DNA from 4 places in the Nocardia sp. NPDC049149 genome. Region 2 is predicted to be linked to each of the others. Evidence: riboswitches for the same ligand, from Rfam matches in the RefSeq annotation. Region 2 holds a riboswitch; each other region holds the start of a gene.
The links. A riboswitch is a leader RNA that binds a small molecule or an ion and turns the genes downstream of it on or off. The one in region 2 is predicted to bind S-adenosylmethionine.
Positions count from the first base shown of each region.

Region 1: linked by a shared signal. The riboswitch ahead of ACGFNJ_RS32680 (2OG-Fe(II) oxygenase) and the one ahead of ACGFNJ_RS41120 (amino acid ABC transporter permease) in region 2 are both predicted to bind S-adenosylmethionine.
Region 3: linked by a shared signal. The riboswitch ahead of ACGFNJ_RS02155 (rhodanese-like domain-containing protein) and the one ahead of ACGFNJ_RS41120 (amino acid ABC transporter permease) in region 2 are both predicted to bind S-adenosylmethionine.
Region 4: linked by a shared signal. The riboswitch ahead of ACGFNJ_RS22430 (homoserine O-acetyltransferase) and the one ahead of ACGFNJ_RS41120 (amino acid ABC transporter permease) in region 2 are both predicted to bind S-adenosylmethionine.

Region 1 is NZ_JBICTD010000009.1:242,887-246,087, reverse strand. It holds gene ACGFNJ_RS32685 (alpha/beta fold hydrolase) at 1-932, opposite strand, end outside; SAM riboswitch class IV at 1,273-1,391, shown strand; gene ACGFNJ_RS32680 (2OG-Fe(II) oxygenase) at 1,546-2,319, shown strand; gene ACGFNJ_RS32675 (tRNA-dependent cyclodipeptide synthase) at 2,319-3,038, shown strand; gene ACGFNJ_RS32670 (MFS transporter) at 3,035-3,201, shown strand, end outside.
Region 2 is NZ_JBICTD010000016.1:93,392-96,592, reverse strand. It holds gene ACGFNJ_RS41135 (tautomerase family protein) at 1-306, opposite strand, end outside; gene ACGFNJ_RS41130 (SDR family oxidoreductase) at 332-1,033, opposite strand; gene ACGFNJ_RS41125 (winged helix-turn-helix transcriptional regulator) at 1,125-1,598, shown strand; SAM riboswitch class I at 1,747-1,840, shown strand; gene ACGFNJ_RS41120 (amino acid ABC transporter permease) at 2,030-3,022, shown strand; gene ACGFNJ_RS41115 (amino acid ABC transporter ATP-binding protein) at 3,019-3,201, shown strand, end outside.
Region 3 is NZ_JBICTD010000001.1:430,719-433,919, reverse strand. It holds gene ACGFNJ_RS02165 (FAD-dependent oxidoreductase) at 1-281, opposite strand, end outside; gene ACGFNJ_RS02160 (hypothetical protein) at 632-1,078, shown strand; SAM riboswitch class IV at 1,143-1,259, shown strand; gene ACGFNJ_RS02155 (rhodanese-like domain-containing protein) at 1,273-1,689, shown strand; gene ACGFNJ_RS02150 (O-succinylhomoserine sulfhydrylase) at 1,721-2,935, shown strand; gene ACGFNJ_RS02145 (RpiB/LacA/LacB family sugar-phosphate isomerase) at 3,026-3,201, shown strand, end outside.
Region 4 is NZ_JBICTD010000005.1:374,761-377,961, forward strand. It holds gene ACGFNJ_RS22425 (TetR/AcrR family transcriptional regulator) at 226-942, shown strand; SAM riboswitch class IV at 984-1,094, shown strand; gene ACGFNJ_RS22430 (homoserine O-acetyltransferase) at 1,191-2,351, shown strand; gene ACGFNJ_RS22435 (TetR/AcrR family transcriptional regulator) at 2,442-3,095, opposite strand.

The DNA.
Region 1 (3,201 bases), on a different contig from region 2:
TGGGTGGGTTTGGGGGTGGCGCCGGTGCGGGTGAGGAGGCGGGACAGGGCTTCGGCGACGCGGGCCGGCTGTTCGAGGATGATCGAATGGCCTGCGCCGTCGAGGATCACGAGGTCGGAGTATTCGACAGCGGTGGCCATGGCGACGGAGTGCGAGGGCGGGGTCATCAGGTCGGCGGCGCCGCAGAGGATGAGCGTGGGGATCTTGGAAAGGGCTGGGAGGGTGGCGGTTTGGTCGTAGGCCATGAAGCTGGTCAAGAAGGTGGCCATGGTGACGATGGGGGTTTCGTTGTGCATGGCGTTGGCCAGCGCCAGCACTCGGGGGCTGATCTTGCGGTTGCCGAACTCGGCGGTGCGGACGATCGGGGCGAAGACCTTGCAGGCGAGGCGTTTTGCGTGCTGCATGGTGCGGGGAGCGCAACGAACGGCGGCCTGGAAGAGCGAGATGATCGGGTGGCGGAGGAGCCGGCCGAAGCCCGCGTCGGCGAGACCGCTTGCGGCGGTGGCGAGCAGCGCGACGCCGACGATGCGGGTGCCGATCTGATGCGGGTGCTGGCTCAGGTAGGTGAGTGCGGTCATGCCGCCCATGGAGTGGCCGACCAGGATCAGGGGGCCGGTGGGGGCGACCGCGTCGAGCACGGTGTGCAGGTCGTGGCCGAGCTGGTCGAGGGTGTAGGTGTCGCGCGGGGCGGCGGTGGAGTCGCCGTGGCCGCGGTGGTCGTAGCAGACGACCCTGGCGTGCGGGAATTGGCGGAGTAAGGAATCGCGGACGTCGGTCCAGGATTCGGTGCGCAGGCAATGGCCGTGCAGGAGGACGACGGTGAGTTCGGCACTGCGCGGTCCGTATTCGCGCACCGCGAGGGCAACACCGTCGGCGGTCGAGATCGTGGCACGACGTTCGGCCGAGGTGGCGCGGGTGCTCGAGATCGACATCGGTGGCTCCGGTCGGGTTGCGGTGGACTTGTCTAACTGTGCGCCGGATGTGCTGCCGCTTTTAGGGACCCGAGTGCTGAGGTATTGCCCCACGGGGGTGGGCTGATCGCCACCAAGGGTGTGTGGTGCCCCCGATGTTCCGGGGCGGTAGTCGTGGTCCCGACCGCGCGCACGATCCTCGACGAACTGCCGCTCAACCCCAATGGCACAGTCGATAGCGGGCGCGCTACCGGAAACGAACCGTCCGCACCATCGCCCGCCGATTGGGCACCGTGACCACGTAAAATCAACCCGATTCTAAAGCGTGACAACACATCTGGCGTGCGCGATTCTTATTTCAGGTCAAGAGTGCCAGCGTCAAGTCCCCGGCTAGCTGGCCGGCAACCCTCCATCCGCGGCGGGGTGCCCCGGGTCAAGACCAGGCCGAGCCGCGTACCGCGGTCCGGGCAAGCGCGGGCTCCGTCGTTTTCTGGGGCCCTGACGGTGGGATCGGGGGTCGAATCATGTCTGTGTCGACTAGCTCCTTCCGCACGCCCGGGCCGGTGGCCGGTCCATCGAGCGACAACCAGAGGGGAACGACATGGCTACGGCCACGCCATCTCTCGGAGACCGCGTGTTGGACACCACCAGGCAGGGATTCGATCACGAATCGCTGACCGCGCTGCTGAACGGGGCGGTGCACGCGGTGCGGCTCGGCGGATTCGTCCGGCCCGACGCGCTCGATCACTTACGAAAGGCGTTCGTCGGCAGGCAGGATCACGGCCCACTGGCCACCGATCCGCAGTTCCGGCGCATCGGCCACGCATTTTCCGAGACGAGCAGCGACGCGGGCCGCGGGCAGTACTTCGACGAGGCGCGCGACAATATCGAGCGCCTGCGCGAGATCGCCTCGCCCTATTCGTATCCGGCGGACGACCTGCGACTGCTGCTCGACGAGATCTGGCCGTCCGGGGCGAGTTTGCTGCGGCGCGACGGGCAGGCGTTCTTCGCCGGTGTCGCGCGCTACCAGCTCGCCGGTGTCGATCTCGAGCCGCACACCGACAATGTCAGCCGAAACCTGCCGGAGGACTTCGGTATTCGCATTACGCGGCAGCTGTCGGTCAACGTCTACCTGGACGTGCCGGACCGCGGCGGGGAATTACAGATCTGGGACGACTACCCCGACGAGGGAGAGTATCGGAATCGCTCCGGTGAACGCGTGTACGGGATCGACCGCGCCACCGTCGGCGACCCGGCGCTGGTGATCGCGCCGCGGGTCGGGGACGCGATCTTCATCGACCCGCGCCGTGTCCATGCCGTCGCGCCCTCGCAGGACCGTCCCCGCATCACCATCGGATTGTTCATCGGTGTCAGTGATCCGGCCGACTCGCTGAAGGTGTGGAGCTGATGACGACGACCACGCTGCTCTCGGCGTCCCACAAGGCGGCATACGACCTACGGTCGGACGGCATCACGACCGAAGGCCGCTCGACGGTCCTGCTTGTCAGCGTCGGCGCCGAGTACCACGAGGGCGAAAAGCTCGCCGCGACCATCGATTTGATCAATCGCTCGAACTTCGGTCGATGCGCGATCGCCGTCGCGGACACCCTGCAGCGGCACAACCTCAGTGGCGGAAGCGATGTCGACCGGCATGCGCGGGCCAGGATCGCCGGCGACGAATGGCTGGTCCGCAACATCGGCTATCTGGACCAGATCGACTGCCCCACCAACGTTTTGCGATGGGACTTCGCACTGTCCCATCCTCGCTACGGTGACCTCTACGACGCGGTCGAGCAGGCTTACGAGACCGACGAGCCCTACCGGCGCGCCATCGACAGCACCATCGACCGATTCATCGAACGACGAGTGTCCCGGGAACCCGACGTTGATCAGGACGCGGTCCGGACATCGTGCCGTGCTTACCTTTTGGAGGAATGCCCGATCATCATGCCGCTGTGGGCGCATGAGGGATTCGACTATGTGATCTACCCGCAGCGGATATCCGCAGCGATGGGCCGCACGCGCGAACTGTTCGTCGAGCCGGAGCATCCGGAGCGAGTCGCCTGGCTGCCCTTGCGTTTCAAGAAGCGAAAGTCGGCATCGAACACAACGACGGGAGTGGAATGACCATAGCGATCCCCACCCAACGGCGGTTGATCGGCTTCACCGGGCTGGCGGTGGCCTCGTTTCTCGGGTGCATCGACCTGACGATCGTCACCACCGCGCTGCCTGCCATCGGCGACGACCTGCATGCTGGGCCGTCGAATACCGAGCTCACCCTCGGCGTTTT
Region 2 (3,201 bases):
CAGGTCGGGATCTCGCTCGAGGAACGGGTGCACGATGGTTTTGATCCACTGGGCCGTTCGCCGACGGCTTTCCTGATCGGGGTTGCGGCGAGCGATGTGGTCGATGGCGATGCGGACCCCGGCCGGGGTCGGTTCGCCGCCGACGTAGAAGTTCTCGGGACGGACTTCATGAAACAGCGTCACCACATAGAACCTCGGCAGGCCGACCGATTCGTAGTGGTCGGCAATGCGCGCGGCGAGCTTGTGTTTGTCGGTGTCGGTGTCGGTGAAGATTCCAGGCGTGTGATGAATTGTCCACAGTGGCATGGCTTTCGGTGCTCCTCTGGTGATCTCAGCGGGCGGCGGCGAAGATCAGCTGCTCCACCGGCCCGGAGAGGGCCGCTTTGACATCGACGGTGACGGCATCGGCCAGCACTTCGGTGTGGCCCGCTTCGAGGCCGTCGAGGATTCGCGCGGCGATCTCGGCGGGCGTGGCCTTCGGTGCCTGGACTGCCGACACCATCTCGGTGTCGATGAATCCCGCGTGCACGCCGACGACCTGAGTGTGCTGCTGCGCCAACTCGATACGCAGCGAGTTCGTCACCGACCACGCGGCGGCCTTGGATGCCCCGTATGCGCCGCTGCCCGCCAGCCAGGACAGCACGGAGTGCATGTTCACCAGCGCACCGCCGCCGTTGGCGGCCAGGATCGGCGCGAAGGCCCGCGCCACGCGCAGCGGTCCGAAGACATTGACATCGAATGTCTCGGTGACCCTGTCGAAGTCGCCCGTCAGCAATGCACCCGGTAGCAGGGTTCCCGCGTTGTTGAACACGAGCTGGGCGTCGGAGGCGAGTTCCGCGAACGCGGCAACCGAGTCCGCCGAACGCACCTCGAGCGCGGCGGTGACCACCTCCGGCCTGCTGTCGAGGTACGCCGCGCGCGCGGTCGAATAGACCTTTCGGGCCCCACGCGCCAACAGTTCGTCGACCAGCGTCGCGCCGAGCCCACGCCGGCCCCCGGTTACCACAGCCACCTTGTCCTGCACCGCAACCATTGCACCCTCCATCTCAGTAACGATTACGTTAGTTAGATACAAGCACGGGATGCTGAATAACGCAACCGTTAGTTACAATGCTGGAGTGGTGATGGAGTTCGAAAAGCGGCTGCGCGATCGCGACGCGTGGTCAGCAAGCGACGGCTGCTCGGCGGAGCGGGTGCTGAGCCTGCTCAGCACCAAGACGGTGTTTCTCGCGATTCGAGAATGCTTCTATGGCACAACACGATTCGAAGATTTCGTGGCACGGATCGGCACGTCGGCGCCCGCTGCGTCACGAGCGCTCAAACAGCTCGAATCCGCCGGGATCGTCACCCGCGTGCCCTATCGGGAGCCCGGCAAACGGATCCACGACGAGTATCTACTGACCGAGTCCGGCGAGGATCTGCTGCCGGTCTTCCTGTCCCTGATGCAGTGGGGCGACAAATACCTGCAGGACGGCCGCCCGCCCCTGTCCTTCGTCGACCGCGATACCGGGCGCACTCTGAAAGTCAGGGTCACCGGCGAATCGGTACCGGAGCCGTCCTCCGACAACATCGTGATCCGGTTGAACCCCACGCGGTGACACCGCTTGTCAGCGACGAATTCTGCGGGACCGCGCGCCGTGCGACAAGGGCTAGGCTCACGGTGATTCGTTCCCTTGTCTAAGGGTTCGGCCGCTGGGCATGATAATTCCGCTCGACCCTGACATCCTGCGGTGTCCGGATCGGCGGCAACCATCCAGAGCGACCGAGAGACCTGGCTCGTCGACGTCGCAGCAACCCCCCGTACAGCGGGTGCGGGTGCTTCCGCCAGGACCGATGGAGGAACCGACATGGTCATCGAAGCTGTCCGCGGCATCCGGTGGGGACGCCGACATATCGATCAGTGCAAGGTGACGTCCGCGAGCTGTCGGGGCTGACCGCAGCCAGACAGTGCACCCGTCGCTGGCCGGGTGAGGTGACCGCGGCCCGATGAGGGGCGGTCACATTTCGTTCTTCCGAAGGACCTCCCGATATGAGTGCGTCCGTCGCACCCGATGCCGCCGCCGAGCTGGCACCGGACGAGCCCGCCCCACCGCCGCCGGTCACAGCGCCAGCTCCCACCGTGGCCAAACCCTGGCACCCGTGGCGCTGGGTGATCAGCGCCGTCGCGCTCGTCCTGCTCGCGCAGTTCATCCACGGCCTTGCCACCAACCCCGGCTGGGATTGGCCGACCTTCGCCCAGTACATCACCGCGAAATCGGTGCTGTCCGCGCTGCGGGTGACGCTGGAGCTCACCGCGTGGGGCACCGCGCTCGGCTTCCTGCTCGGCACCGCCCTTGCCATCGCCCGGCTCTCGAACAATCCGGTGCTGCGGGTGATCTCGTGGAGCTACATCTGGGCGTTCCGCTCGATCCCGCTGATCGTGCAGCTGCTGTTCTGGTTCAACATCGCCTACCTGTACCACACGCTGTCGATCGGGATCCCTTTCGGCCCAGCGTTTTTCACCTTCGAGGTGAACGGGGTGATCAGCGGGTTCACCGCGGCGGTGATCGGGCTCGCGCTGCACCAGGCCGCGTACTCGGCCGAGATCATCAGGGCGGGCATCATCTCCGTCGACGCGGGCCAGCTCGAAGCCGCTGCCGCGCTCGGTATTCCGCGGGTGCGCCAGTTTCGCACCATCGTGGTGCCGCAGGCGATGCGGTCGATCCTGCCGAACGCGACCAACGAGGTGATCAGCCTGTTCAAGGGCACCTCGATCGTGTCGGTGATGGCGATCGCCGAACTCTTCTACCAGGTCCAGGTGATCTACGGCCGCAACGGCCGGGTGGTGCCGCTGCTGATGGTCGCCACCGCCTGGTACATCGTGCTCACCACCGTGCTCTCGGTCGCGCAGTACTACATCGAGCGCCACTACGCCAAGGGCGCACAACGCACACCTCCGCCGTCGCCGCTGCAGCGCGGCTGGCAGAAGCTGCGTGAGATCGCCGAAACCGGTTCCGCCGCACCACGCGGAGCGACCCGATGACCGCCACCGCCGCCGTCGAGGTACGCGGCGTCCGCAAATCCTATGGCGCGCACGAGATTTTGCGCGGCATCGATCTGACCGTGCGGTCCGGCGAGGTAGTCACGGTGATCGGCCCGTCCGGCTCGGGCAAGTCCACCCTGCTGCGGGTGGTCAACCACCTGGAGACACTGGACGCAGGC
Region 3 (3,201 bases), on a different contig from region 2:
TCGTCGAGGGTGATGTCGGTGCCGTAGTCGATGTTGCCGAGCAGGCGGACCTGCGGCTTGTCGAGGACCTTGTGCAGGGCGGTGATGATGCCCTTGATGCGCGGGTGGTCCGGTGCGACGCCGTAGCGAATCAGCCCGAACGGCGCGGGCATCCGCTCGAAGAGGTCGATGCTCACCTCGGCATCGGACTTCATCAGGGCGTCTGCGGCGTAGATACCGGCCGGTCCGGCGCCAACGATGGCGATGCGGAGCGGGCGGGAACCTGCACTCTGTTCGGTCATCTTTTACGCGCACCCTTTATTGGTCGAGAACAATTACGGCGTCTTCCTTAGCCTAGGCTAAGTTACGCGCTGGCTGGTTGCACCTGTCGATGCGGACACCGGAGTCGTCGGCTCGTGGCCACTCCTGCCGCGGCTATGACAGCAGGCCGCAGTCCCGCGATTCTATCGGTGGTGGCGAGTGCGGCCCCGGGCGGTGCGTGAACTGAGTGGATGCCGCACTGCCCGTTCCGTCCCGGTTACCCACTGCGCGTGCCCGAATCACCTCGCGGTGTCGCCGGCATCGGCGCAGGCCGCCGCATCGTGTGGGGGTGGTCGGCGGATAACCGGGCCGACCAGGGATCATCGTCGTTATGAGCGATCAGCAACCGCCCGCGGACGACGAGGTCATCGTGGTCGATCAGACCGACAAACGGTCGGTCGCGCCGTTCGTCGCGGCGGCCGTTGTCGCGGTGCTCGTGCTCGGCGCGATCATCCTCGGCGGGGTGCTCTCGCCCGCTGAGAAAAATGTCACAGAATCCGACCGGATCGCCGCAGCGGTGCGTGGCTTCGTCGAGGGCTCCAACCAAACCGAGGCAGTGCCCCCACCAGGCACGGGCTGCCAGGGCTTCGTGCCGGAGCGGTCGCCGCTGGCCGGACGATCCGGGCGCGGAAAGACCGTGGAAATCACGCAACTCGTCGATCCGATGGTCGATGGCGACCGGGCTAAGGCGACCGTGACGACCAAAGTCGACGGCGTCGAGCAGACCGCGACCTGGAATCTGACCCGATCCGGCAACAAATGGCTGGTCTGCACGTAACCGTTTCTCACCTCTTGAACAGCCGTTTGACAGGTTGACCCCTGTCCAGGCAATCTCAATCGAAGGTCATGAGAACCAGTGACAAGCCCCGGCAATACTGGTCGGCAACCCTCCTCCGCGGTGGGGTGCTCCGGGTGACGACCTGGCCGTGCGTCAAACCTGAGCGCGGCAAGTGCGGATTCTAGGAGGTCCACATGAGTTATGCCGGTGACATCACCCCACAGCAGGCCTGGGACCTGTTGCGGGACAATCCGGAAGCCATTCTGGTCGACGTGCGTACTGCCGCCGAGTGGAAGTTCGTCGGCGTGCCAGACACCAGTTCGATCGAGCGGGAGACCGTGCTGATCGAATGGGTCGACGCCACCGGCACCCGCAACAGCGAGTTCACCGAAGAGCTGGTCAAGGAGCTGGAGGGGCACAACCCCGAGGCACCGGTGATCTTCCTCTGTCGGTCGGGCCAGCGCTCCATCGGCGCGGCGATCGCCTCGACCAACGCGGGCTTCGGCACGTCCTACAACGTGCTCGAGGGCTTCGAGGGTCCGCTCGACGAGAACGGGCATCGCGGCGGCTCCGGCTGGCGTGCCCTCGGATTGCCGTGGCGGCAGTCATGAGTGGGTGCTGTCACGCTGCCGGGAGGCGGTCATGATCACCGGTGGTGCGTTCGACAAGCCGCTGCCCGAGGGCGTCGGCCCCGGCACGCTCGGCGTGCGCGGCGGGTTGCGGCGCTCCGGTTTCGAGGAAACCTCCGAGGCGCTGTATCTGACCTCCGGCTTCGTCTACGAGAGCGCGGAGGCCGCCGAGGCGGCGTTCACCGGTGACGTCGAGCATTTCGTCTACTCCAGGTACGGCAATCCGACGGTCGCCATGTTCGAGGAGCGGATGCGGCTGCTCGACGGCGCCGAGGCGTGTTTCGCCACCGCGAGCGGAATGTCCGCGGTGTTCACCGCTTTGGGCGCGTTGCTCGGTGCAGGCGACCGACTGGTGGCCGCGCGCAGCCTGTTCGGGTCCTGCTTCGTGGTGTGCAACGAGATCCTGCCGCGCTGGGGCATCGAGACCGTCTTCGTCGACGGCGAGGACCTGGACCAGTGGGAGCAGGCGCTGTCGGTGCCCACTCAGGCGGTGTTCTTCGAGACGCCCGCCAACCCGATGCAGACGCTCGTCGATGTGCGCCGGGTCACCGAGCTCGCGCATGCGGCGGGCGCGAAGGTGGTGCTGGACAACGTCTTTGCCACCCCGCTGCTGCAGCGCGGCTTCGAGCTCGGCGCCGATGTGGTCGTCTACTCCGGCACCAAGCACATCGATGGTCAGGGCCGAGTGCTCGGCGGCGCCATCCTCGGCGCACAGGACTACATCGACGGACCGGTGAAAACGCTGATGCGCCATACCGGTCCGGCGCTGAGCCCGTTCAACGCGTGGACCTTGCTCAAGGGCTTGGAGACCATGCCGCTGCGGGTGCGGCATTCGACCGAGTCCGCCTTGCGGATCGCCCGGTTCCTGGAGAGCAACAAGGCCGTCAGCTGGGTGAGATATCCCTTCCTGGAATCACATCCGCAGCATGCACTGGCCAACAGCCAGATGAGTGCAGGCGGCACCGTGGTCACCTTCGAGCTGAATGCGACTGCGCACGAGGCGAAGAAGCGGGCTTTCGAGGTGCTCAACCGGCTGCGCGTCATCGACATCTCCAACAACCTCGGTGACGCGAAGTCCTTGATCACCCACCCTGCCACCACCACGCACCGGGCCATGGGCCCCGAAGGGCGTGCCACTATCGGGCTGACCGACGGTGTCGTGCGGATTTCCGTCGGCCTGGAGGATGTCGAAGACCTCCTCGCCGACCTCGAACACGCTCTGAGCTGACGTTCGCGCCGGCTCGGTCACCGCCTGTGCGGGACCGGGTCGGGCGCGAAGCGGCCACCACTCGGATCGAAGCCGCATTACGCTGGGCGTATGCGGATTTCGGTGGCGGCGGACGAGTACGCCGGGGTGGCAGGCGAGCTGGTTGCCGAGCTCGGTCGGCGCGGGCACGACACGATCCTGCACGGGGCGCTGTCGGAGGCCGAGCGCGACGATTGGGCCTGGGCGAGCGAGGCGGCGGCGCGGGATGTCGCCGAGGGGCGGGCCGA
Region 4 (3,201 bases), on a different contig from region 2:
AGCTGGGCCAATGCGATCACCGCCAGGGCAAGCCAGCGGGCGGAACTGCCCCGCTGGGTCGGAACGTCTACCGCGGTCGCAGTGTCGGTCACTGTGGTCTCCTCGTCGTTCGAAGTGCTCGACCATCCTGACACTTGGCGACATTTGTCGTCAAGGGAAAAATGTCGCACTCCGACATTTGGCGGTTCAAGACAAGAAGAGGACGGTGTGCGATAGCATGTGAACATGCTCGAGTCACCGACGCCGACGGGCGCGAGTGCCGCAGCGGAACACCCTGCGAGCGCCACCCCACCCCACGGACCGCACCCGGCCGGACTGCGTGAACGCAAGAAGGAACAGACCAGGTTGCGGATCATCGAAGTGGGCCTGAACCTGTGCGACACACAGGGATTCGACGCGACCACCATCGAGCAGATCGCCAACGCCGCCGACATCTCGCCGCGCACGATCAATCGGTACTTCGAGAGCAAGGAAGACATCGTGCTCGGGCCGGTGGTCGACTTCGGGGCCGCCATCGCCGAAACGCTGCGTGGGATGCCGGTCACTGGCAACGAGCTGCAGTCATTGCGCGAAGCGTTCCTGCAGGTCGTCGACCGAGCGTCGGCCGACAACGCCACCGGCCCGGTCACCTTCCGCCGATTCCAGCAAATGCGGCGAATCATGCGCGGCAGTTCGGCGGTCAGCGTGCGCAGCATCGATCACGCCGAGGCCAAGAACGCCCCGATCGCCGGTGTGCTGGCCGAGCGGCTCGGCACCCAGCCCGACGCCCTGCCGGTGCGGATGATCCTCGGCGTCTGGCAGTTGGTCGGCCAGCTCGGCATGGAATGCCAGGAGGTCGCGTTCGATGACGACGATCTCGAGTCCGCGGCACAAGCCTCGCGCGCGGCCTTCACCTCGACATTCGACGAGTTCCTTCGCATCTGCTGCGCCGATCGCGGGTGAGGTTTCGGGCCGCGCGCGGCCGTTGGCTATGATGCGAAACAGGTCATGAGTGCCAGCGCGAAGCCCCGGCTTGCTGGACGGCAACCCTCCAGCAGCGGTGGGGTGCTCCGGGTGATGACCGGGCTCTCGAAGGTCGAGAGCAAGCGCGCCGTCCAGGAGGTTCCCTTAATGTGTCGTTTCCCGTTACCCGAGAACCACCTCGCATCGACCATGCATGCACAGTCCGCCGGTGTCACGGCGGCGGCGACGTGACCGTGGATACCGAACCGAGCGTCGCACGCGCCGCCGGGGTGGCCCTGCCACCGCCGGACGGACGCCTCGGCATCATCCCGATCGGCGACCTGACGCTGGAAAGCGGCGCGGTCATTCCGCAGGTCCATCTGGCCGTGCAGCGCTGGGGTGAGCTCTCCCCGGAGTTGGACAACGTGGTGCTGGTCGAGCACGCACTGACCGGCGATTCGCACGTGGTCGGTCATCCGGACGACATCCACCCGCTGCCGGGGTGGTGGGACGGGATGGTCGGGGCCGGCTGTCCGCTCGACACCGACGAGTGGTGCGTGATCGCGACGAACGTGCTCGGCGGCTGCAAGGGCAGCACCGGGCCTTCGACCCTGGCGCCGGACGGAAAGCCTTGGGGTGCACGGTTTCCGGAGATTTCCATCCGGGACCAGGTGGCGGCCGAAGCCGCACTGATGGACCGGCTCGGCATCGACCGCCTCGGCGCCGTCGTCGGCGGGTCGATGGGCGGCATGCGGGTGCTGGAGTGGATGGTCGGCGCGCCGGACCGGGTCGGCGCCGCACTGGTCCTCGCCGTCGGCGCCCGCGCCACCGCCGACCAGATCGGCACCCAGACCACCCAGATCGCCGCGATCAAGGCCGATCCGGACTGGCAGGGCGGCGACTACCACGACACCGACCGCGCCCCGATGAGCGGCATGGGCATCGCGCGCCGGATCGCGCACCTGACCTATCGCACCGAGGACGAACTCGACCATCGCTTCGAGAACAACGCGCAGGACGCCGAGGATCCCTGGCAGGGTGGGCGTTACGCGGTGCAGAGCTACCTGGATCACCAGGCCGACAAGCTGTGCAACCGTTTCGATCCCGGCACCTACGTGCTGCTGACCGAGGCGATGAACCGGCACGACATCGGGCGCGGGCGCGGTGGGGTGCACGCGGCATTGGCCGCTACGCCGGTGCCGTGCGTGGTCGGCGGTGTCGACTCGGATCGGTTGTATCCGTTGCGCACTCAGCGCGAACTCGCGGACGGGCTGCCCGGCTGCGACCGACTGGAGATCGTGCATTCGCGCGATGGGCACGACGGGTTCCTCACCGAGGCGACGGCGGTGTCGAAGCTGCTGATCGAGACGGTGCGGTTGGCTCGGCTGCATCGCCGGCGCCGCGACTGAGTTCGCTTCGCAGGCAGCGCTGTTCGCCGAGCGAGCGCGGATTGTTCGGCGCGCCGACCACGGTCCGACCGAAAGCGGCTCGGGCGCAGGTTATTCCGCGGTCGGCGCGCCGACGAGCAGCCGGACGATGGCGTGTACGAAGCCCTGCAGGCGTTCCCTGGGATACTCGTCCGGCTCGCTGACCGCCAGCCGGCCGAGCATCTCGGCGACCTGCAGCAGCGAGTTGGTGAGCAGGGCGGAATCCACACCCGCCCATCGAGGTTCGAGCGTCGTGCCCATCCGGACCAGCGCTTCGGCCTGATCGAAGATGCCTGCCCGCGACGTCCGTAGCGCTTCGCGGTATTCGTCGGGCGCATTGCCAGGACCCGCCAGGATGAGTCGCCACCTGGTCGGATTCTCCAGTGCCACACCGACGAACGCCTCGACCGTCGCCGAGGCGGCAACCACCGGGTCGGCGCCCATCAGGTCCGCGGGCAGGGTGTCGGCGACCTGCTCGAGGCCGCGTTCGCGTTCCCGTTCCAGCAGTGCCGCAACGAGTTCGGCGCGGGTCTTGAAGACGGTGTAGAGCACCGGCTTGCCGACGCCCGCCTCCTGGGCGACCGCCTCCATGCTCAGCTCGTGCAGTTCCACCCGGCTCAGCACCGTGAATGCGGCGTCGAGCAGTTGCGCCCGCCGCTGCTCGGGGGGTAGGCGGGGCGCATAGCGCCTGCGCGGCCCGTCCGCCCTGGCCCGCGATGTCGTCACTGCCGCCTCACCTTCATGCGGTCCATCCTGGCACCCGCCCCGGTATCGATCCGAATCTCGCCGGTAACAAATGATACGCACCCGTTGTATTCATTTCGAGCAATTG